Regions from separate parts of the Micromonospora sp. SD19 genome, predicted to be linked through region 1. Evidence: riboswitches for the same ligand, from Rfam matches in the RefSeq annotation. Region 1 holds a riboswitch; the other holds the start of a gene.
The links. Region 1 has a riboswitch for cobalamin ahead of ACX27O_RS31045 (ribonucleoside-diphosphate reductase subunit alpha). Riboswitches for the same ligand answer to the same signal wherever they lie in the genome.
Positions count from the first base shown of each region.

Region 1 (10,215 bases):
GGTTCCAGGACTTCGATGCAGTTGTCGAACCAGGCCAGGGTCTCCGGGCCGATGCCGGACGGCCGGTGGAACACGTCGAGCAACCACGGGTGGGCGCCGAACAGCGCCAACTGCCGGCGTCCCAACAGCACCATCGTCGCCAACCAGTCGCCCTCCACCCGCGGGTACGGGCGCAACTCCCGCACCGCCCGGTCGGTCATCAGGTCCAGCAGGTCGTCGCGGGACGACAGGTAGCGGTAGAGGGAGCCGGCGCCGGTGCCGAGCGCGGCGGCCACGGCGCGCATCGACACCGCGGCCAGCCCTTCGGCGTCGGCCAGCGCGATGGCGGCGGCGACGATGCTGTCCCGGCTGCGCGCCGGAGCGGGGCCACGGCTGCCCCGTTCGGGCCTGCTCCAGATCGGCTGCCGGTCGGGGTCGCCGTCGCCGACGCGCGGCGGTACGTCACTCACCGATCCACACTAAACGGCAACCGCCGTTCGCCAGTCGGGTCGTCGCCGCGAGGCGGCGTGGTCGACCACTGTCATTGATCTTGGCTAGGCTGGTGGGCATGCCCGCACACCATCGGCACCGCCATGACGACGGCCGGAGGTGGGCCACCTGCTCGGCGCGCCCGATCGAGCCGGCCACCTGGTGAGCGACGCACCCGTGCCCGCCCCACGGGGTGGACCGGCCACCCCACAGCGGCACCAGCCGGGTTGGGCCGACCATTGCGACCGACTCGCCCGGTCCCGCCCCTTCGAGATCGCCATCGTCGTGGTCATCCTCGCCAACGGCATCGTTCTCGGCCTGGAGACCTACGACAACCTGAGCCCGGCGGGCGCCGCGCTGCACTGGCTGGAGGTGCTCTTCCGGGCCGTCTTCGTCGTCGAGATCGCCATCCGGCTGGCCGCGTACGGCAAGCGCCCTCAGGACTTCTTCCGGCACGGCTGGAACGTCTTCGACTTCGTGGTGATCGCCGCGATCTTCATCCCGGGCCTGCACGGCGACCCGGCGCTGCTACGGGTCGTGCGGGTCGCCCGCATGGTCCGCCTGGTGCGGTTCTCGCCGGGCCTGCGGACCATCGTCTCCGCGCTGTGGCGAAGCCTGCCGGGTGTCACCGGGTTCCTCGCCCTGGCCGTGGTGACGCTCTACGTGTACGGCATGGCCGGCTGGCTGATCTTCGGCAACCGGTATCCGGAGGAGTACGGCGACATCGGCCGATCGCTGCTGACGTTGTTCGTGCTGTTGTCGCTGGAGACGCTTCCGGACCTCATCGAGCAGGGCATGGCGATCTCACCATGGACGCTGCTCTACTACGTCAGCTACGTGGTCATCACCGTCAACCTGCTGCTCAACATCCTCATCGCGGTCATCGTCAACTCGATGGAGGAGGCCCGCCGGTTGGAGATGACCGAGCGACTGGCGCCCGGGTACGACGAGGACGGCGACGGCGTACCGGACGAGGTGGACCGGATCGCGCTCACCCAACGGCTGGACGACCTGCGGGCGGTCATCACCGAATTGGAACGTGAGCTGCGCATCGACCGGGACGACGGGCACAGCCGACCGCACCGGGACAACGCCCGCACCGGACGGTGATCCGACGCTCGCGGCGGGTGGGTGGCATCCGGACGACGTGTCCGCCGGCTTCGACCGGGTGCGGGCTCTGCAAGACGCCATGGACCAGGGCCGCCAGCGCCGCCTCGTCCGGCTGGGTTTCCGGCCCGACGAGGCGGCGGCGCTCTCCGCGCTGCACACCCGCAACTTCGTGTAGCAGTACCGTGGAACGGCGATGACCAGTGACCCGCGTGAGGAACTGCAACGGCTGCGCGCGCAGACCGAGGCTCAGGCCACCGCCCTGGAGGGCGACCTGCGGAGCCTCTTCGAGGCGTCCCGGTCGTCCAACGCCGACGACGAACACGACCCCGAGGGCACCACGATCGCCTTCGAACGCGCGCAGCTCATCGCCGTCCTGGACGCCACCCGCCGACGCCTGGCCGAGCTGGACGTCGCGCTGCGACGGGTGGACGACGGCAGCTACGGGGTGTGCGAACGGTGTCTGCGTCCCATTCCCGCCGAGCGTCTCGCCGCCCGCCCGTCAGCGCGTACCTGTGTGGCGTGCGCCAGTCGACGGTAGTCGCACCGCCGTCAGCGGCCACCGGCGTAGCGGGCGCGGTCGCCGAGCTCCTCCTCGATGCGGATGAGCTGGTTGTACTTGGCAGTGCGGTCCGAGCGCGACAGGGAACCGGTCTTGATCTGCCCGCAACCGACGCCGACGGCCAGGTCGGCGATGGTGGTGTCCTCGGTCTCGCCGGAGCGGTGCGACATCACCACCCGGTACCCGGCCTTGTGGGCGGCGTCCACCGTCGCCAGGGTCTCGGTGAGCGTGCCGATCTGGTTGACCTTGACCAGGATCGCGTTGGCGTAACCGCCGTCGATCCCGTCGCGCAGCCGGTCGACGTCGGTGCAGAACACGTCGTCGCCGACCAACTGCACGCGCTCCCCCGCCGCCGCCGTCAGCCGCTGCCAGCCGGCGATGTCGTCCTCGGCCATCGGGTCCTCGACCGAGCTGATCGGGTACCGGGAGATCAGGTCCAGCAGGTAGTCGATGTGCTCGTCGACGGTGCGCTGACGTCCCTCGCCGACGTAGTCGTAGACGCCGTCGTGGAAGAACTCCGAGCTGGCCGGGTCGAGGCAGATCAGCACGTCGGATCCGGGCTGGTAACCGGTGTCCTCGATGGCGCGTAACACGAACCGCAGTGCCTCGTCGGCGTCCGTGACGTTCGGCGCGAAGCCACCCTCGTCGCCGACGTTGGTGTTGTGCCCGGCCGCGGCCAGGGACGCCCTGAGGGTGTGGAAGACCTCCGAGCCCATCCGCACCGCCTCGGCGAAGGTCCGCGCGCCGACCGGGGCGATCATGAACTCCTGGAAGTCGAGCGGATTGTCGGCGTGCGCGCCGCCGTTGATGATGTTCATCATCGGCACCGGCAGCAGGCGGGCGCCGACCCCACCGACGTAGCGGTAGAGCGGCTGCCGGTGGGCCGACGCCGCCGCCTTCGCGGTCGCCAGGGACACCGCCAGGATCGCGTTGGCGCCCAGTCGGCCCTTGTCCTTGGAACCGTCGAGGTCGATCATCGTCTCGTCGATCAGGGCCTGGTCCTCCGCGTCGAACCCGCGCACCGCGTCGGCGATCTCCCCGTTGACCGCGGCGACGGCCGCGCTCACCCCCTTGCCGTGAAAACGCGTCAGGTCCCCGTCGCGCCGCTCGACCGCCTCGTTGGCCCCCGTCGACGCGCCGGACGGAACGGCGGCCCGGCCGGTCGACCCGTCGGCGAGGACCACGTCGGCCTCCACCGTCGGGTTGCCCCTGCTGTCGAGGATCTGCCGACCCCGCACCCGACTGATTGCCGTCATCGCACACTCCCTGCTCAAGCTGCTGTTTCACCGCCAGACTGGCAGGAAACGGCGGCCCTGACACCGCGACGATGGACACGTTGACCCGTACCCCGGGGTGCGGGTTTAGGGTCGCGGGATGCGGGTGGGTGAGTTGGCACGACGGACCGGAACCACGGTCCGGGCACTGCGGTACTACGAGTCGGCCGGGCTGGTCGTGCCCCGGCGGTTGAGCAACGGCTACCGGGAGTACGACCCGATCGCGGTGCGGCTGGTCGCCCAGATCCGCGAGCTGATGGCGCTCGGCCTGACCGTCGAGGAGACCCGCCCGTTCGTCGAGTCGATCGCCGGTGGTGCCGACGACACCGACGTGTGCGCGGCGGCGGTGGCCACGTACCGCAGCACCATCACCAACCTGCAGGAACGGATCGGCAGGTTGACCGCCCAGCGCGACGCGTTGGACGCGCGCCTCGACGCCGCCGCGACCCAGGTCGTACCCGGCAGTCAGGTGGAGGGCGCCGACCCCACCGGGCTGGTCGGCGCCACGATGCCACAGCTGTCCTTCTACGGCACCGACGGCCGCCCGGTCGACCTTGGCGCGCTCGGCGCCGGACGCACCGTCATCTTCGTCTACCCGCTGACCGGGCGACCGGGCGTCGACCTGCCCAACGGGCTGTTGGAGATCCACGGCGCCCGGGGCAGCACCGAGCAGGCCGCCTGGTTCCGCGACCACCACGCGGAGCTGCGCGCCGCCGGCGCCGCCCGGGTGTACGGACTGTCCGCCCAGTCGACCGGCTACCAGCGGGAACTCGCGCACCGGCTGCGGCTGCCCTACCCGCTGATCCCCGACCCGAGGCTGACCCTGGCCGCCGCGCTGCGCCTGCCGACCCGTACCGCTGGCGACATGACACTCTACGAGCGGCTGACGTTGATCATTGCCGACGGCGTTGTCGAACACGTCTTCCACCCGATCCAGGACCCGGCGTCGCACCCCCTGCACGTGATGCGGTGGCTCACCAAGCGACGCCAGGCCCCCGGATCGGTTGCCGCCTAAAAATCGTCGTCGAAGGCGACGGTGCCGCTCACCCCGACCTGGTACGCCGACACCCGCCGCTCGAAGAAGTTGGACAGCTCCTGCACGTCCTGCAACTCCATGAAGGCGAACGGGTTGCTCGACCCGTAGTGCGCCGGGATGCCGAGCTGGGCGAGGCGGCGGTCGGCGACGTGCTGGAGATACTCCCGCATGTCGGCCAGGGTCAGACCGGGCACGCCGCGACCCAACAGGTCCTCGGCGAACTGCACCTCACACTCGACGGCCTCGGTGAGCATCTGCCGGACCTGGTCGGCGAGGTCGTCGTCGAACAGGTCCGGCTCCTCGGCACGGACGGTGTCGACGACGTCGAACGCGAACGCCATGTGCATGGACTCGTCGCGGAACACCCAGTTGGTGCCGGAGGCGAGGCCGTGCAACAGGCCGCGCGAGCGCAGGAAGTAGACGTAGGCGAACGCGCCGTAGAAGAACAACCCTTCGATGCAGGCGGCGAAGCAGATCAGGTTCAGCAGGAACGTCCGCCGGTCGTCGCGGGTCCGCAGCTCCCGCAGGTCGCCCAGCGAGTCGATCCAGCGGAAGCAGAACTCGGCCTTGCGCCGGATCGAGGGGATGTTCTCGATCGCCGCGAAGGCCTCGAAACGTTCGGTCTCGTCGGGCACGTACGTGTCGAGCAGGTTGAGGTAGAACTGGACGTGCACCGCCTCCTCGAACAGCTGCCGGGACAGGTAGAGGCGGCCCTCGGGGCTGTTGACGTGCTGGTAGAGGTTGAGCACCAGGTTGTTGGCGACGATCGTGTCGCCGGTGGCGAAGAACGCCACCAGGCGGCTGACCAGGTGCCGTTCGGCCGGCGACAGTTTGTCCAGGTCGGCGAGGTCGGCGTGCAGGTCGACCTCCTCCACGGTCCAGGTGTTGCGGATGGCGTCGCGGAACCGGTCGAAGAAGTGCGGGTAGCGCATCGGGCGCAGGGTGAGGTCCATCCCGGGGTCGAGCAGCATGTGCGTGGTCCTCGTATCGGTGGTGGTGGCGTCGGCGGGGTTCACTGGCAGGCTTCGCACGACTCGGGGTTCTCCAGCGAGCAGGCCAGCGCCTCCGCGTCGACGGCGACGGGCGAGACAGCGCCGACGGTGGCCTGCTGGATCCGGGTGGCGGGGCGCGAGCGCAGGTAGTACGTGGTTTTCAGGCCGGCCTTCCAGGCGTACAGGTACATCGAGGAGAGCTTGCCGATGGTCGGTGCGGCCAGAAACAGGTTCAGCGACTGGGACTGGTCGATGAACGGGGCGCGGGCGGCGGCCAGGTCGATCAACGCCCGCTGCGGCAGCTCCCACGCGGTGCGGAACAACTCCCGTACGCCGGCCGGCAGCTCGGCGATGTCCTGCACCGACCCCTCGGCCCGCTTGATCGCCGAACGGATCCGCTCGGTCCACAGACCGCGGGCCTTCAGCTCGCGTACCAGAGCGGTGTTGACCTGGAGGAACTCCCCCGACAGGGTTTCGCGCTTGAACAGGTTGGACACCTGCGGCTCGATGCACTCGTAGCACCCGGCGATCGAGGCGATGGTCGCGGTCGGCGCGACCGCCACCAGCAGTGAGTTACGCAGCCCGTGCGCCTCGACCCGCTCGCGCAGGGCATCCCAGCGGGCCGTCTGCGTACCCTCGACACCCCACAGGTCGGGCTGGAGCTGGCCCCGCGCGGCCCGGGTCTGCGGGTACGCCGGGTGCGCGCCGAAGTCGCGGGCCAGGTCGGCGGAGGTCTCCAGCGCGGTCAGGTACAGCTCCTCGCTGATCCGGGTGGACAGTTCCCGGGCGGCCGGCGAGTCGAAGGGCAGCCGCAGTGCGAAGAAGACGTCCTGCAGGCCCATCAGCCCGAGCCCGACCGGCCGCCAGCGGGGGTTGCTCGCCGCCGCCTGCGCGGTCGGGTAGTAGTTGATGTCGATGACCCGGTCGAGGAAGGTCACCGCGGTCCGCACCGTGGCGCGCAGCCGCTCCCAGTCGATGCCGCCGTCGCCGAGGTGGGCGGCGAGGTTCACCGAGCCCAGGTTGCACACGGCGGTCTCGGCGTCGCTGGACACCTCGACGATCTCGGTGCAGAGGTTGGACAGGTGCACCACGTTGCCCGGCTCGGCGGTCTGGTTGCACAGCCGGTTCGACGCGTCCTTGAAGGTCATCCAGCCGTTGCCGGTCTGGGCCAGGGTGCGCATCATCGTGCCGTACAGCTCCCGCGCCGGGACCTGCCGCACGTACCGGCCCTGCGCCTCGGCCTCCCGGTACGCGGCGTCGAACCGCTCCCCCCACAGGTCGGGCAGCTCGGGCACCTCGTGCGGGTCGAACAGCGACCACACCTCGTCGGCCTCGACCCGGCGCATGAACTCGTCCGGGATCCAGTTGGCCAGGTTCAGGTTGTGGGTGCGCCGGGCATCCTCGCCGGTGTTGTCCCGCAGGTGCAGGAACTCCTCGATGTCCGGGTGCCACGGCTCCAGGTAGACGCAGGCCGCGCCCTTGCGCCGGCCGCCCTGGTTGACCGCCGCCACGCTCGCGTCCAGGGTGCGCAGCCACGGCACGATCCCGTTGGACTGCCCGTTGGTGCCCCGGATCAGCGCGCCGCGGGAGCGGACCCGGGAGTACGCGATGCCGATGCCACCGGCGAACTTGGACAGGTTGGCGACCTGGGCGTACCGGGCGTAGATCGAGTCCAACTCGTCGAGCGGGGAGTCGACCAGATAGCAGGAGGACATCTGGGTGTGCCGGGTCCCGGAGTTGAACAGGGTCGGTGAGCTGGGCAGGTAGGCCAGGCTGGACATCAGTCGGTAGAAGCCGACCGCCTCGTCCGCCGTACGGGACAGGCCGCAGGCCACCCGCAGCAGCCAGTACTGCGGGGTCTCCAGCACCAGTCGGCTGGTGGGATGGCGCAGCAGGTAGCGGTCGTACACGGTGCGCAGGCCGAAGTACTCGAACCGGCGGTCGCCGTCCGGGTCGACGGCGGCATCGAGGGTCGTGGCGTGCGCGGCGACGAACACGGCGGTGTCGTCACCGATCAGACCCTCGGCGTGGCCGACCCGGATCGCCGCGCTGAACGAGGTGACGCCCTGCCGGCGTACCTCCTTGTCGACGTAGCCGGCCAGCAGCCGCGCGGCGAGGCGGGAGTACTGCGGCTCCTCACCGATCATCTCAGCGGCGGTCTGGATGGAGAGCCGGTCCAGTTCGGCGGTGGTGGCGCCGTCGTAGAGGCCGCTGATGGTGCGGGTGGCCACCCGCATCGGGTCGACGTCGGTCAGGTCGTCGGCCCACCGCTCCACCGCCCGGACGATCTTGTTCACGTCCACGGGTTCGGTCGCGCCGTCGCGCTTGCGGACCCGCATGGGCGTCCGCCGCGCGGGCGTGTCGGCGCCGGCCGGGACTACCTGGGTGACTGTCACCACTCGCTCCTCGGAGTTCGAGACCTGGTGGCCCGGACGCGAGGAGACAGACACCGACGGACGCCACGCCGGCGCGGCGTGGGATCAGGTGGCGTCAGCCGTCCCACGCGGCCTCGGACCGCCGCGCACCCGGGTTCGGGTACGCGGCGCGCTGGCAGGTCTTCGGACTCGCGGGCACGACCGGGCTCGCCGGTCTCCTAGTGGCCGTCGCTTCCCAGGCCGATGGGTGGCCCAGTGCTGATGACGGCGGTCGTTCCCACTCACCGCTGCGGGACAGTCCCGGATTTCCACCGGGTTCCCTGTTGCCTCGACCGCGCCGGATGAGCGGCCGAACCAGCTGCGCTCGACACCATATATAGGGACGGAGCCGTTGTCACACCCCACATGTCGGTTTCGGGCGTGTCGGCGGCCAGCGCGGTGACCACCGTCACCACCCGGGCCGCGCGCGCCGCGCCGGAGGGCGCCGGCAACGGAGGCACGATTCTCCGCGCCGGTGTCGACAGTGGCCAGCGGGTCGACAGCCGACACAAACATCATATGTCTGGGTGTCCCTAGTGATCGACAACGTTGACGCGCTCAACGAGCCGTCCGTATACTCCCAGTGATCATCTGATCTTTAGCCTAGCCGGGCGAGGAGCGCATGCCGCAGATCACTGCCGTCACCGTCGAGGACGTCCGCTTCCCCACCTCCCTGACCGCTGACGGGTCAGACGCCATGAACAAGGACGGCGACTACTCGGCGGCCTACGTCGTGCTGCACACCGACGGCGTCGACGGCGCGGGCGCGCCGCTCGCGGGGCACGGGCTGACCTTCACCATCGGCCGTGGCAACGACATCGTCGCGGCGGCGGCGGTCCACCAGGCACAGCGCCTCGTGGGCCTGGACGTGGCGACGATGGCGGCGGACATGGGCGCTGTCTACCGCCTCCTGACCTCCGACTCGCAGCTGCGCTGGCTCGGCCCCGAGAAGGGCGTCGTCCACCTGTCGCTGGCGGCCGTGCTGAACGCGTCGTGGGACCTGGCCGCCCGGGTCGCTGACAAGCCACTGTGGCGACTGCTCGTCGACATGTCCCCCGAGCAACTTGTCGACATCGCGGACCTGCGCTACCTCTCCGACGCCCTGACCCGGGACGAGGCGCTGGCCATCCTGCGCGCCAAGGAGAGCACGAAGGCCGCCCGCCTCGCCGAACTCGACCGGACCGGCTACCCCGCCTACACCACCTCGGCGGGCTGGCTCGGCTACGGCGACGACAAGCTGCGCCGGCTGTGCCAGGAGGCGGTGGACAGCGGCTACGGCTACGTCAAGCTCAAGGTCGGCGCCAACCTCGACGACGACATCCGCCGCTGCGCGATCGCCCGGGAGATCCTCGGTCCGGACCGCAACCTGATGATCGACGCCAACCAGGTGTGGGATGTCGGCCAGGCCATCGAGTGGGTCAGCGCCCTCGCCCGGTTCAAGCCGCTCTGGATCGAGGAGCCGACCAGCCCCGACGACATCCTCGGCCACGCCGCCGTTCGCCGTGCCGTCGCTCCGATCGGCGTGGCCACCGGCGAGCACTGCCACAACCGGGTGATGTTCAAGCAGCTGTTCCAGGCCGAGGCCATCGACTTCTGCCAGCTCGACACCGGCAGGTTGGCCAGCATCAACGAGATCGTCGCCGTGCTGCTGCTCGCCGCGAAGTTCGACATCCCGGTGTGCCCCCACGCCGGCGGAGTCGGGCTGTGCGAGATGGTCCAACACGTCTCGGTGCTCGACTACGTGGCGATCTCGGGGGATCTCACCAACCGGGTCACCGAGTTCGTCGACCACCTGCACGAACACTTCACCGACCCGTGCATCATCCGTGACACCGGCTCGGGAAGCGGATACGTCCTGCCCAGCCAGCCCGGCTACTCCACCCGGATGCGTCAGGAGTCGGTCACGCTCTACCGGTTTCCCGACGGCCACTACTGGGCCGCGGCAGACCCGACTACCGTGTCATCTCCGGAGGCGTACGTGATCGCGGGTGGACAGGCCACCCCCGTCGGCCGCTAGGGGAAGCATGTCTCGCACAGACGAAGTGGTCAACGGCATCAAACGGATGATCCTCGAAGGGCAGTTCAGGCCCGGTGACCGGCTGCCCGTCGAGAAGGACCTCGCCGAGTCGCTCGGCGTCTCCCGGGGCTCGCTGCGCGAGGGGATGTCCGCGCTGTCGATCCTCGGCATCGTCAACATCCGCCAGGGCGACGGCACCTACGTCACCAACCTCGACGCCCCGCAACTGCTGGCCCCGATGGGTTTCGTGGTCGACTTCCAGGGCCAGGGCGACCCGCGGCACATCCACACCGTCCGGCGACTGCTGGAGTGCGAGGCCGCCCGGTTGGCGGCCACCAGGATCAC
Region 1 covers NZ_JBTLMN010000014.1:107,347-117,561, reverse strand. Annotated here, with positions in the region: gene ACX27O_RS31080 (TetR/AcrR family transcriptional regulator) at 1-449, opposite strand, end outside; gene ACX27O_RS31075 (ion transporter) at 631-1,578, shown strand; gene ACX27O_RS31070 (hypothetical protein) at 1,616-1,753, shown strand; gene ACX27O_RS31065 (TraR/DksA family transcriptional regulator) at 1,772-2,116, shown strand; gene eno (phosphopyruvate hydratase) at 2,128-3,393, opposite strand; gene ACX27O_RS31055 (MerR family transcriptional regulator) at 3,512-4,426, shown strand; gene ACX27O_RS31050 (ribonucleotide-diphosphate reductase subunit beta) at 4,423-5,418, opposite strand; gene ACX27O_RS31045 (ribonucleoside-diphosphate reductase subunit alpha) at 5,460-7,778, opposite strand; cobalamin riboswitch at 7,972-8,188, opposite strand; gene ACX27O_RS31040 (enolase C-terminal domain-like protein) at 8,476-9,870, shown strand; gene ACX27O_RS31035 (FadR/GntR family transcriptional regulator) at 9,878-10,215, shown strand, end outside.

Region 2 (10,215 bases), on a different contig from region 1:
GAGCACCTGGCGCAGAACGTGGCGGCCGGTGCCCTGCACCTGACCCCGGAGGACCTGACCCGGCTCGGTTGACCGGCCACCCGGCCACCGCTCAGGCCCGCACGACGTGGACGACGATCTCGTAGCCGTTGCCCACGGTGCCGGAGAAACCCTCCGACAAGGCGTCCGCCACTGTCAGCCTGAGCGCGAGGGTCTCGTGCGCGATGAGCACCTGATGCGTGGAGATCGCCGCCGCCACCTCCGGGGGCGCGGCGATCGCCACCGTGACCCGGTCGGACACCGCGAAGTCGGCGTCGCGGCGGGCCTGCTGGACGATGCGGACGACGTCGCGGGCGACGCCCTCGGCCGCCAGTTCGGGGGTGATCTCGGTGTCCAGCGCGATGGTCGCGCCGCGCTGGGTCTCCACCACCCAACCGGTGCGCGGCACCTCCGTGATCAGGATGTCGTCCGGGCCCACCTCGACCGGTGCGCCGTCGACCGACAGCGGGTACGTCCCGTTCGCCCGGACGCCGTCGACCAACTCCCGGGGTGGCACCCCGGCGATGGCCTTCGCGACGTGCTGGGTGCGGTTGCCGAACCGGCGTCCCAGGGTCCGGAAGTTCGCCTTGACCTGCACGTCGATGACACCGCTCTGCGGATCGAGCGGTTCGAGGACCTTGACGTTCAACTCGTCGCCGATGTCGTCCAGCAACGCCTGCGGGAGAACCGTGCCGGCCGGCAGCCCCACCAGCGCCCGGCTCAACGGCTGCCGGATCCGCAGACCGCTCGCCTTACGCGCGGAGCGGCCCGCCTCCGCCAACGCCCGTGCCGTGGCCACCTGGGCCGACAACTCCGTGCTGATCAGTGTGGGGTCGGGGGTGGGCCAGGTCGCCAGGTGCACCGACTCCGGGGCTGACGCCGACCCCCGCCGGACGACCTGCTGCCACACCTCCTCCGTGACGAACGGAATGAACGGCGCGAGGAGCCGGGTGAGGATGTCGAGGCACTCGTACAGGGTGGTGAGCGCGTCGGGGTCGCCCTCCCAGAAGCGCTGTCGCGACCGTCGCACGTACCAGTTGGACAGGTCGTCGATGAAGTCGGCGAGCAGTCGGCCGGCGCGCGCCGTGTCGTAGTTCTGCAGTCGTTCGTCCACGGAGGCCGCGAGGGCGTGGACCTCGCCGACGATCCACCGGTCCAGCACCGGCCGCTGGGCGACCGGCTGCGCCAGGTGCGGCGCCCACGTCGAGTTCGCCGCGTAGAGGGAGAAGAACGCCGCGGTGTTCCAGTAGGTCATCAACACCTTGCGGACGATCTCGTCGAGCGGGCCGGGCCCGACCCGGCGCGGCGACCACGGTGAGCCGGAGCAGGCCATGAACCAGCGCACCGCGTCCGCACCGTGGGTGTCCATCAACGGGATCGGCAGCAGGATGTTGCCCAGGTGTTTGCTCATCTTGCGGCCGTCCTCGGCCAGGATGTGCCCGAGGCAGACGACGTTCTCGTACGGGGACCGGTCGAAGACCAGCGTGCCCACCGCCATCAGCGTGTAGAACCAGCCCCGCGTCTGGTCGATCGCCTCACAGATGTACTGGGCCGGGTAGCTGCGTTCGAAGAGCTCCTTGCTGCCGGGCACGTGCGGGTAGCCCAACGACGCGAACGGCATCGCGCCGGAGTCGTACCAGGCGTCGATCACCTCGGGGACGCGGGTGGCGGTCCGGCCGCAGTCCGGGCACGCGATGGTGATCTCGTCGACGTACGGGCGGTGCGGGTCCAGCTCGGACAGGTCGGCGCCGGCCAGCTCGCCGAGCTCCGCACGGGAACCGACAGCTGTCACGTGGTTGTCGGGGCAGCGCCACAGCGGCAGCGGGGTGCCCCAGTACCGGGAGCGGGACACCGCCCAGTCGATGTTGTTCTTCAGCCAGTCGCCGTACCGGCCGTGTTTGATGTGCTCCGGGAACCAGTTGGTCTTCTCGTTCTCCCGGGTCAGCTCGTCGCGTACCTCGGTGGTCCGGATGTACCAGGACGGCTGCGCGTAGTACATCAGCGGGGTGTGGCACCGCCAGCAGTGCGGGTACGGGTGCTCGAACGGCTCGTGCCGGAACAGCCGACCCGAGGTGCGGAGCCGGCCGATGAGCAACGCGTCGGCGTCCTTGAAGAACACGCCACCGACCAGCTCGATGTCGTCGTTGAACCGCCCGTTCGGCGCGACCGGGTTGACCAGCGGCAACCCGTACGCGCGGCAGACGGCGAGGTCGTCGGCGCCGAAGGCCGGCGCCTGGTGCACCAGGCCGGTGCCGTCCTCGGTCGTGACGTACTCCGCGAGGACCACCCGGTGCGCGTCCGGGATGTCCACCAGGTCGAACGGCCGCTCGTACCGCAACCCCTCCAGGGCCGACCCCGCGACGGTCGCCAGGATCTCCGCCTCGTCGCCGAGGACCCGCTGGGCCAGCGGTTCGGCGACGACGAAGGTGCCCTGCCCGGTGCGGGCCACCGCGTACGTCACGCCGGGATGGACGGCGACGGCGGTGTTGGACACCAGGGTCCACGGGGTGGTGGTCCAGATCAGCAGGTCGACGCCGTTGTGCCCGGCCAGCTCCCCGCGCACCGGGAACCGCACGTACACGGAAGGGTCGACGACTGTCTCGTACCCCTGCGCCACCTCGTGGTCGGAGAGCGTCGTGCCGTCGCGGGTGCAGTACGGGGCGACCCGGAAATCCTCCACCAGGCGCCCACCGTCGTGGATCTGCTTCAGTGACCACCAGACGCTGTCCACGTACTCCGGTGACATCGTCTGGTACGGGTGCTCCAGGTCGATCCAGTAACCCATCCGCTCACTGAGCTGGACGAACTCGTCGACGTGACGAAGCACCGAGGTGCGGCAGCGGGCGTTGAACTCCGCGATGCCCATCTTCTCGATGTCGGGCTTGCCGCCGAGCCCCAGTTCCTTCTCGACCGCCAGCTCGACCGGTAGGCCGTGACAGTCCCAGCCGGCGCGGCGCGGCACCGAGAAGCCGCGCATCGTCCGGTACCGGGGAAAGAGGTCCTTGAAGACCCGCGCCTCGATGTGGTGGGTGCCCGGCGTGCCGTTGGCGGTCGGCGGTCCCTCGTAGAACACCCACGGGGTGCCGTCGGCCGTCTGCTCCAGACTCCGGGTGAACACCGAGTTGGCCTGCCACCACTCGATGACCGTACGGTCCAGCACCGCGAAGTCGATCTTGGTGGGTAGTGGCACGAATGGCGACTTCGATGGACCGTCCGGCACCGACGCTCTCCCTACACTCCACATCCGCTCACGCGGGCATCAGCTCACTGCCCACGCGGGGACGAAGCGCCGGGCGTATGGCCAGGACTCCGCGGTACCACCCCGCTTGCGCCCCGATGGTGCGGGCGCCGCTCAATTCTGCGACGTGACGTGCCGCTGCGTCCGGTTCTACTGAGGCGGCCAGGCTGCCCGTTCTTCCGGAGGCTCCCCGGTGATGGCCGGATCGGTGCCGATGCCGCCAGCATAGCTGTCCGTGCGCGGGGCTCGTGGCCGGAGTGCTAGCCGTGCGACCAGACGCGCAGCGGGCCGGTGGTGGTGAAGCCCGCGCGAAGCGCCGGTGACAGGTCCTGGGTGGTTTCGTAGCCGACCAGCGGCGCGTCGGGCACTGTGGCGCACACCGCGCGCCAGACGTCGTGGGCGGTGCCGGTGCGGGTGAACAGGTTGGAGACGCCGTACGGGCCGTCCCCGCTGAGCACCGCTCCACCGGTGAGCTCGCCCCGATCGTCGTGGCGGGCGAGCACCAGCACCCGCGGGTCGGCCAGGAGCGCGGGGCGGAACAGGGCCCCACCGCCGTGTGCCTCCGCCCAGGACGCCAGGTCGTCGGGGGTGCTGACCCGGTCGAGGGGCGCGTCGGCCGGCGGGGCGGCCGGTTGCCGCTGGATCCACTGCGCGTCGAAGAGCACCCGGAAGCCGTACCCGGACAGGTCGAGATCGGCGAAGCTGTCCTTCACCGTCGCGCCGGGCCCCGCGTCCAACCGCGCCAGCAGGGCCTCGGCGTCGACGCCCGGTCGCAGGGTGACCGCGTCCGGGTACCACTGTGGCGACCGGCGCGGGACCGACCAGGCGTCGGCGTCGGTACGGCCGGGCAGCCCGTGGCTGCCGCAGACGATGTCGCACCACTCGGCGTTGTTGCGGGCCGCCGCCACCCGCTCGTCGTCCCGCACGCCAGCAGCTTAGGCGGCCCGGGTGCCGCTCACCGCGCGTAGGTCAGGTCCATCGTGTCGGTGTGCCCGGACCAGCTCAGGTCGAGGCGCCAGCAACCGGCCCGCGGCAGGTCGATGATCGACGGACCGGGGCCGCCGGGGACCTCCCGGATCACCTGCGTGTCGGTGCCGTCCAACCTCGCGGTGATCACCAGGGTTGCCGGTGCGACCGGGTCGGGCGAGGTCGTGGCGGCGCGGGCCACCCAGAGGATCTTGTTGTTCGACCCGTCGTCGCGGACCTGCCGCAGCGGATGGGCGAACAGCACCGCCACGATGTCCCCCTTCGCGCCGAAGACGTGCGGAACCCGCGCGTCCCCGCTGAATCCGGCGTCCGCCCAGTCCGGCAGCGGCCCGGTCTCGACCCGCGAGCCGCAGCCCGTCGCGGCGCTCGCCGTGGTGGCGGCGGTGGTGGCCGTGGTGGCGCTCGCCGTGGCGGCGGTCGTGGCAGCCGGTGCGGCCGACCCGCCGCTGGTCGTGGCCGTGCATCCCGCCAACAGGACCACCGATGACACCAGCGTCAACCTGCCCCGTGAACCCATCCGTGCTCCTCCGGTACACCGGCCGCCACCTCGGGCTGGAACAGACCGGGCGACGGCGAATCGTCGTGTCTTCAGGACACCGCCCGGGCCGGCCCGGTTCCCTCAGCGCAGCGAGCGGGCGATCTCGATCGCCTCGGCCCTGGTGAGGTGGCCCTCCAGCCGGTAGCTCACCTCGTTGTCCTGCCAGATCAGGGTCGAGGCGGCCAGCCGGGCGGTCTCCCGGCGGATCCCACCCGCCCGGTCCACGTAGGACAGCACGTGTGGGCCATCGACCCACACGGCGAAGTCGCCGTTGACCTGGACCCAGTTCGCGCCCGGCGGCGTGACCTCCTTGTGGAAGGCCAGGTCGAGGTGCCCGTCGAACGCGTCGACGCGCAGCGCGCCCCCGTCGTAGAGCAGCGTCGCCACCCGGTACCTGCCGGTGGCGTCCGGGTCGGCGACCAGCACCCGCTCGGGTGGGCCCAGCTTCGCCGGCAGGCGGATCGGAAACCGTACCGCCCGCTGCGCCTCGTCCAGGGCGACGACCCGCTGCCCGGGTAACGGCGACGCGGTGGCACCGGGCGGCGTCGCGGCGGGCGCGGTGGCGATGCTGACACCGGCGAAGCGCAGCAGCCCGGTGACGACGTCGGCGATGGCGGCCCGGGTCGGCGGCAACACCGCCACCAGCAGGGTGACGAGCGCCACCGCGGCGAGCGAACGCCACCGACGCCGCCGGGGCGCGGGCGTGCTGAGTCGGACGCGGACGCGGGCGCTCACGTCGGGCGGATCGGGTGTGTCCAGCCAGGTGGACAGGTCCCGCAGTTCCCGTTCGAGGTCACCCATGTCGGACCTCCTCCCGGTCGAGCAGGGTGCGAAGCTTCGCCAGCGCCCTGGAGGTGCGCGACTTCACAGTGCCCCGGGGCCAGCCCAGCGTCGCCACCGTCTCCTCCTCGCTGAGATCGAGGAAGAACCGGCAGACGATCACCTCGCGGTCGCGTACCGGCAGTTGCCGTAGGGCCCGCACCAGCGACGCCCGGCGCTCCCCGGCGAGGACCGCGCCGACCGCGTCGTCCTCGGCGACCTCGGACGTGGGGTCCGCTGCCGCCGCCCGCAGCACGAGCCCGTCGCGCCGGCCCCGGGAGCGGTGCAGGTTGCGGGTCTCGTTGGCGACGATCGCCAGCAGCCACGACCGGAAGGACGCCTCGCCCCGGTAACGGGACAGCTTCCGGTACGCCTTCACGAACGCCTCCTGGATGACGTCCTCGGAGTCCGAGCCGGCACCGAGCAGCACCGCCGTCCGGTACGCGGACGCGGTGTGCCGGGCGACCAGGAGGTCGTACGCCTCCAGGTCACCTGTCCGAGCACGGGTGACGAGCGCCTCGTCGTCCAGGGCAGCCTCCGTTCGCATCACCCACATGACACCGCCCACCCGCCGCGGGTTCCACAGGGATTTCCGACCCGGATCAGCTCTCTCCCACCGGGCGTGCAGCCTATTGCCAGGAATCGGTGCTGCACTGGAGGGCGTCGAGGAGAGGGGCGGGGCATGAGCTGGTTCAGTCGCCGGTCACGGGGTGCCGAGACGACCCCGACGAAGCTGGACCGGGAGGCGACCCGCGACGACCTCGCGGCGCTGGAGGCGTTCGTCGCCACCCGGCGCGGGGTGGAGTTCTACCTGGAGCCGGAGACGACCGCGACGGACACCACGGTCGTGGCGATCGCCCACGACGGCGAGTGGATCCGCCGCCGTACCGGAACGCCCCGCGCGGCCGGGGCCATCGCCCGCAAGCACGCGGTGCCGTTGTACGAGGCGGCGCGCACCGGCTACCCGGAGCGGATGCGGACCTGGAGTCGGGCCCACCCGGAACGCCACGCCCGCTGATCGGGGCGTCGACCGGTGTCGGTCGTCGCGCGTGGCGTGGTCGGTCCCGGGCATGTGTCGTTCGGCGCCTTTGGAGCTGAATCGTTGGCGACATCGCCGTAGGTCCGGACCTGAAGCCGAGGCGCGGGCCGGAAGTCGAGGCGGCTGAATCGTCTACGACATCAGCTCCAAAGGGGCCGCGTGAACACTCCGCCCCCTGCCACGGGGCAGTCCGCGAGGCCGATCAACCAGTCGCCCAGCCCGCCAGCGTGGTGAGAGGCAACCCGCGCGCGCCGATATTTTCGCAGGTCAATGTGGTGAGCGTGGTCGGGTGGGGGTGGGGTCCGCGTTGACCGGCGGCGCGGGGGTGTGGCAGCATTCGCAGCCTGACGGCAGTGAAGGAAGTCGGTGCGAATCCGACGCGGTCCCGCCACTGTCACCGGGGAGCGATCCCCCCTCGTGAGTCACGGCCGTGTGTCTGCGGTTGGAAGGCCGGGGGAGAGCGTCGATCCGGAAGCCAGGATACTTCGGCCGTCGGGACGTACCCCAGGGCGTGGACACCCGAGGAGGACCCGATGACGCATGGCGTCTCTGTGACCGACGATCACCGTCGCGAACCGAGCGGCGGACGCCCCGCCGCGCCCCGCCCCGGCCGCACTGACGCGCCGGCATCCGCACGCTCCCGCGCCGTTCACCGCTGAGTTCCCCACCGCGCCACCCGCCGCCGTCGGCCCCGCGCCGGTGAGCCGCCCGGGTCGCGGTGCCTGCTGAACCCCGCGCCCATCCCACGTCGCCAGCTCGCATCGGCGAGCGCGTCGACGTCACTCTCCGGAGCCTGCCGTGCGCATCCTGCTGCTCTCCACCGCCGACACCGACCTGCTGGCCGCCCGCGCCAGCGGCGCCGACTACCGGTTGGCCAACCCCGCGCGGGTCACCGTCGAGGAGGTGCCCGCCCTGCTCGACGGGGTCGCCCTCGTCGTCGTACGCCTGCTCGGCGGTCGGCAGGCGTGGCCGGACGGCCTCGCCGCGGTGCTCGCGACCGGCGTGCCGACGGTGGTGCTCGGCGGCGAGGCGACACCCGACGCGGAGCTGATGGCCAGCTCCACCGTGCCGTCCGGTGTCGCGACCCAGGCGCTGGCGTACCTGGTCGAGGGCGGCCCGGACAACCTGGGGCAGTTGGCGCGGTTCCTCTCCGACACGGTGCTGCTCACCGGTGAGGGGTTCGCCCCGCCCGCGCGCACCCCGGCGTACGGGGTGCACGGCGCGCACCTGGCCGACCCGTACCGGCCCACAGTGGGGATCGTCTTCTACCGGGCACACGCGTTGGCCGGCAACACCGGCTTCATCGACGTGCTGGTCGAGGCGGTCCGGGCGGCCGGCGGCAACCCGCTGCCGATCTTCTGCGGCTCCCTGCGCGGGCTGACCGCCGACGCCGGCCCGCTCGGGCTCTTCGCCCGCTGTGACGCGCTGCTGGTCACCGTGCTCGCGGCTGGCGGTGCGGTCGCCGCCGACGCCTCCGGCGGCGGCGACGAGGACGCCTGGGACGTCGGCGTCCTGGCCGCCCTGGACGTGCCGGTCATCCAGGCGCTCTGTCTCACCAGCACCCGGGCGCAGTGGGCCGACAGCGACGCCGGGCTGTCCCCGTTGGACGCCGCCATGCAGGTGGCCATCCCCGAGTTCGACGGCCGGATCGTCACCGTGCCGTTCTCGTTCAAGCAGATCGACGCCGACGGGCTCTCGGTCTACGCCGCCGACCCCGAGCGGGCCGCCCGGGTCGCCGGGATCGCGGTGCGCCACGCCCGGCTGCGGTACGTGCCGGCCGCCGACAAGCGCGTCGCCGTGGTGCTCAGCTCGTACCCGACGAAGCACTCCCGGGTCGGCAACGCGGTGGGCCTGGACACCCCGGCGTCGGCGGTGCGGCTGTTCGCCGCGCTCGCGGACGCTGGCTACGACCTGGGCGAGCGCCCGGTGCCCGCCGACGGCGACGCGCTGATCCACGCGCTGATCGCCGCCGGTGGCCACGACGTGGAGTGGCTCACCCCGGAGCAGTTGGCCGGCGCCGAGGCCCGGATACCGGGGCCGACGTACCGGCGTTGGTTCGACCAGGTCCCGGCCGAGCTGCGGGAGCGGATCAGGGAACACTGGGGTGAGCCGCCCGGCGAGCTGTACACCGAGGGCGGCGACATCGTGCTCGCCGGGCTGCGCTTCGGCAACGTGGTGCTGCTGATCCAGCCGCCGCGCGGCTTCGGGGAGAACCCGATCGCCATCTACCACGACCCGGACCTGCCGCCGAGTCACCACTACCTGGCCGCGTACCGCTGGTTGACCGCGCCGGTCGCGGACGGCGGCTTCGGCGCGGACGCCGTGGTGCACCTGGGCAAGCACGGCACCCTGGAGTGGCTGCCCGGCAAGGGCCTCGGCCTGGCCGCCGACTGCGCGCCCGACGCGGTCCTCGGCGATCTGCCGCTGGTGTACCCGTTCATCGTCAACGATCCCGGTGAGGGCACCCAGGCCAAGCGGCGGGCGCACGCCGTGGTCGTCGACCACCTGGTCCCTCCGATGGCCCGCGCCGAGACCTACGGCGACCTGGCCAAACTGGAGCAACTGCTCGACGAGTACGCCACCGTGCAGGCCCTCGACCCGGCCAAGGTGCCCACCGTGCGGGCCCAGATCTGGAACCTGGTGCGCGCCGCCGAGCTGCACCACGACCTGCACGCCGAGGCGATGCCCGACCCGGACGACTTCGACGACTTCGTGCTGCACCTCGACGGGTACCTCTGCGAGGTCAAGGACGTGCAGATCCGCGACGGGCTGCACATCCTCGCCGACGCGCCCACCGGCGAGGCACGGGTCAACCTGGTCCTGGCGGTGCTGCGCGCCCCGCAGATCTGGGGCGGCGCCCGCGCACTGCCCGGTCTGCGGCAGGCCCTCGCCGTCGCGTACTTGCTCGACGAGCAGGAACTGCTCGCGACGCCGGGACAGCGACTGGCGCTGCCCACGGCGCTCACCGATGTGGTGGACGGGCCGGCCGGCACCGCCGCCGACGCGATCGACCTCATCGAAGCGCTCGCGCGGCGGCTGGTCGTCGGCATGGAGACCCAGGGCTGGGCAGTGGACGCCGTCGACGCCGTGGTGGCGGAGGTGACCGGGCAACCGATCCCGGACGCCGCCGCGGTGCTGCGCTTCGCCGCCACCGAGCTGGTGCCCCGCCTGGACCGGACCACCGACGAGCTGACCCACACCCTCGGCGCGCTCGACGGGAGGTTCGTGCCGCCCGGCCCGTCCGGTTCACCCACCCGGGGCCTGGTCAACGTGCTGCCCACCGGCCGCAACTTCTACTCCGTCGACCCGAAGGCCATCCCCAGCCGCAACGCCTGGGACGTCGGGGTGGCCCTCGCCGACTCGCTGCTGGCCCGGCACCTCGCCGACACCGGCGGGTACCCCCGGTCGGTGGGGTTGACAGTGTGGGGCACCAGCGCCATGCGGACCCAGGGTGACGACATCGCCGAGGTGCTCGCGTTGCTGGGCTGCCGGCCGGTCTGGGACGACAGGTCCCGGCGGGTCACCGGCATCGAGGTGGTGCCGACCGCCGAGCTGGGCCGGCCGCGCGTCGACGTC
Region 2 covers NZ_JBTLMN010000002.1:434,245-444,459, forward strand. Annotated here, with positions in the region: gene ACX27O_RS09165 (aldo/keto reductase) at 1-72, shown strand, start outside; gene ileS (isoleucine--tRNA ligase) at 92-3,262, opposite strand; gene ACX27O_RS09175 (hypothetical protein) at 3,517-4,182, opposite strand; gene ACX27O_RS09180 (hypothetical protein) at 4,212-4,733, opposite strand; gene ACX27O_RS09185 (hypothetical protein) at 4,863-5,582, opposite strand; gene ACX27O_RS09190 (RNA polymerase sigma factor) at 5,575-6,147, opposite strand; gene ACX27O_RS09195 (hypothetical protein) at 6,283-6,618, shown strand; cobalamin riboswitch at 6,971-7,147, shown strand; gene cobN (cobaltochelatase subunit CobN) at 7,438-10,215, shown strand, end outside.
Region 2: another riboswitch for cobalamin. It lies ahead of cobN (cobaltochelatase subunit CobN); the one in region 1 lies ahead of ACX27O_RS31045 (ribonucleoside-diphosphate reductase subunit alpha).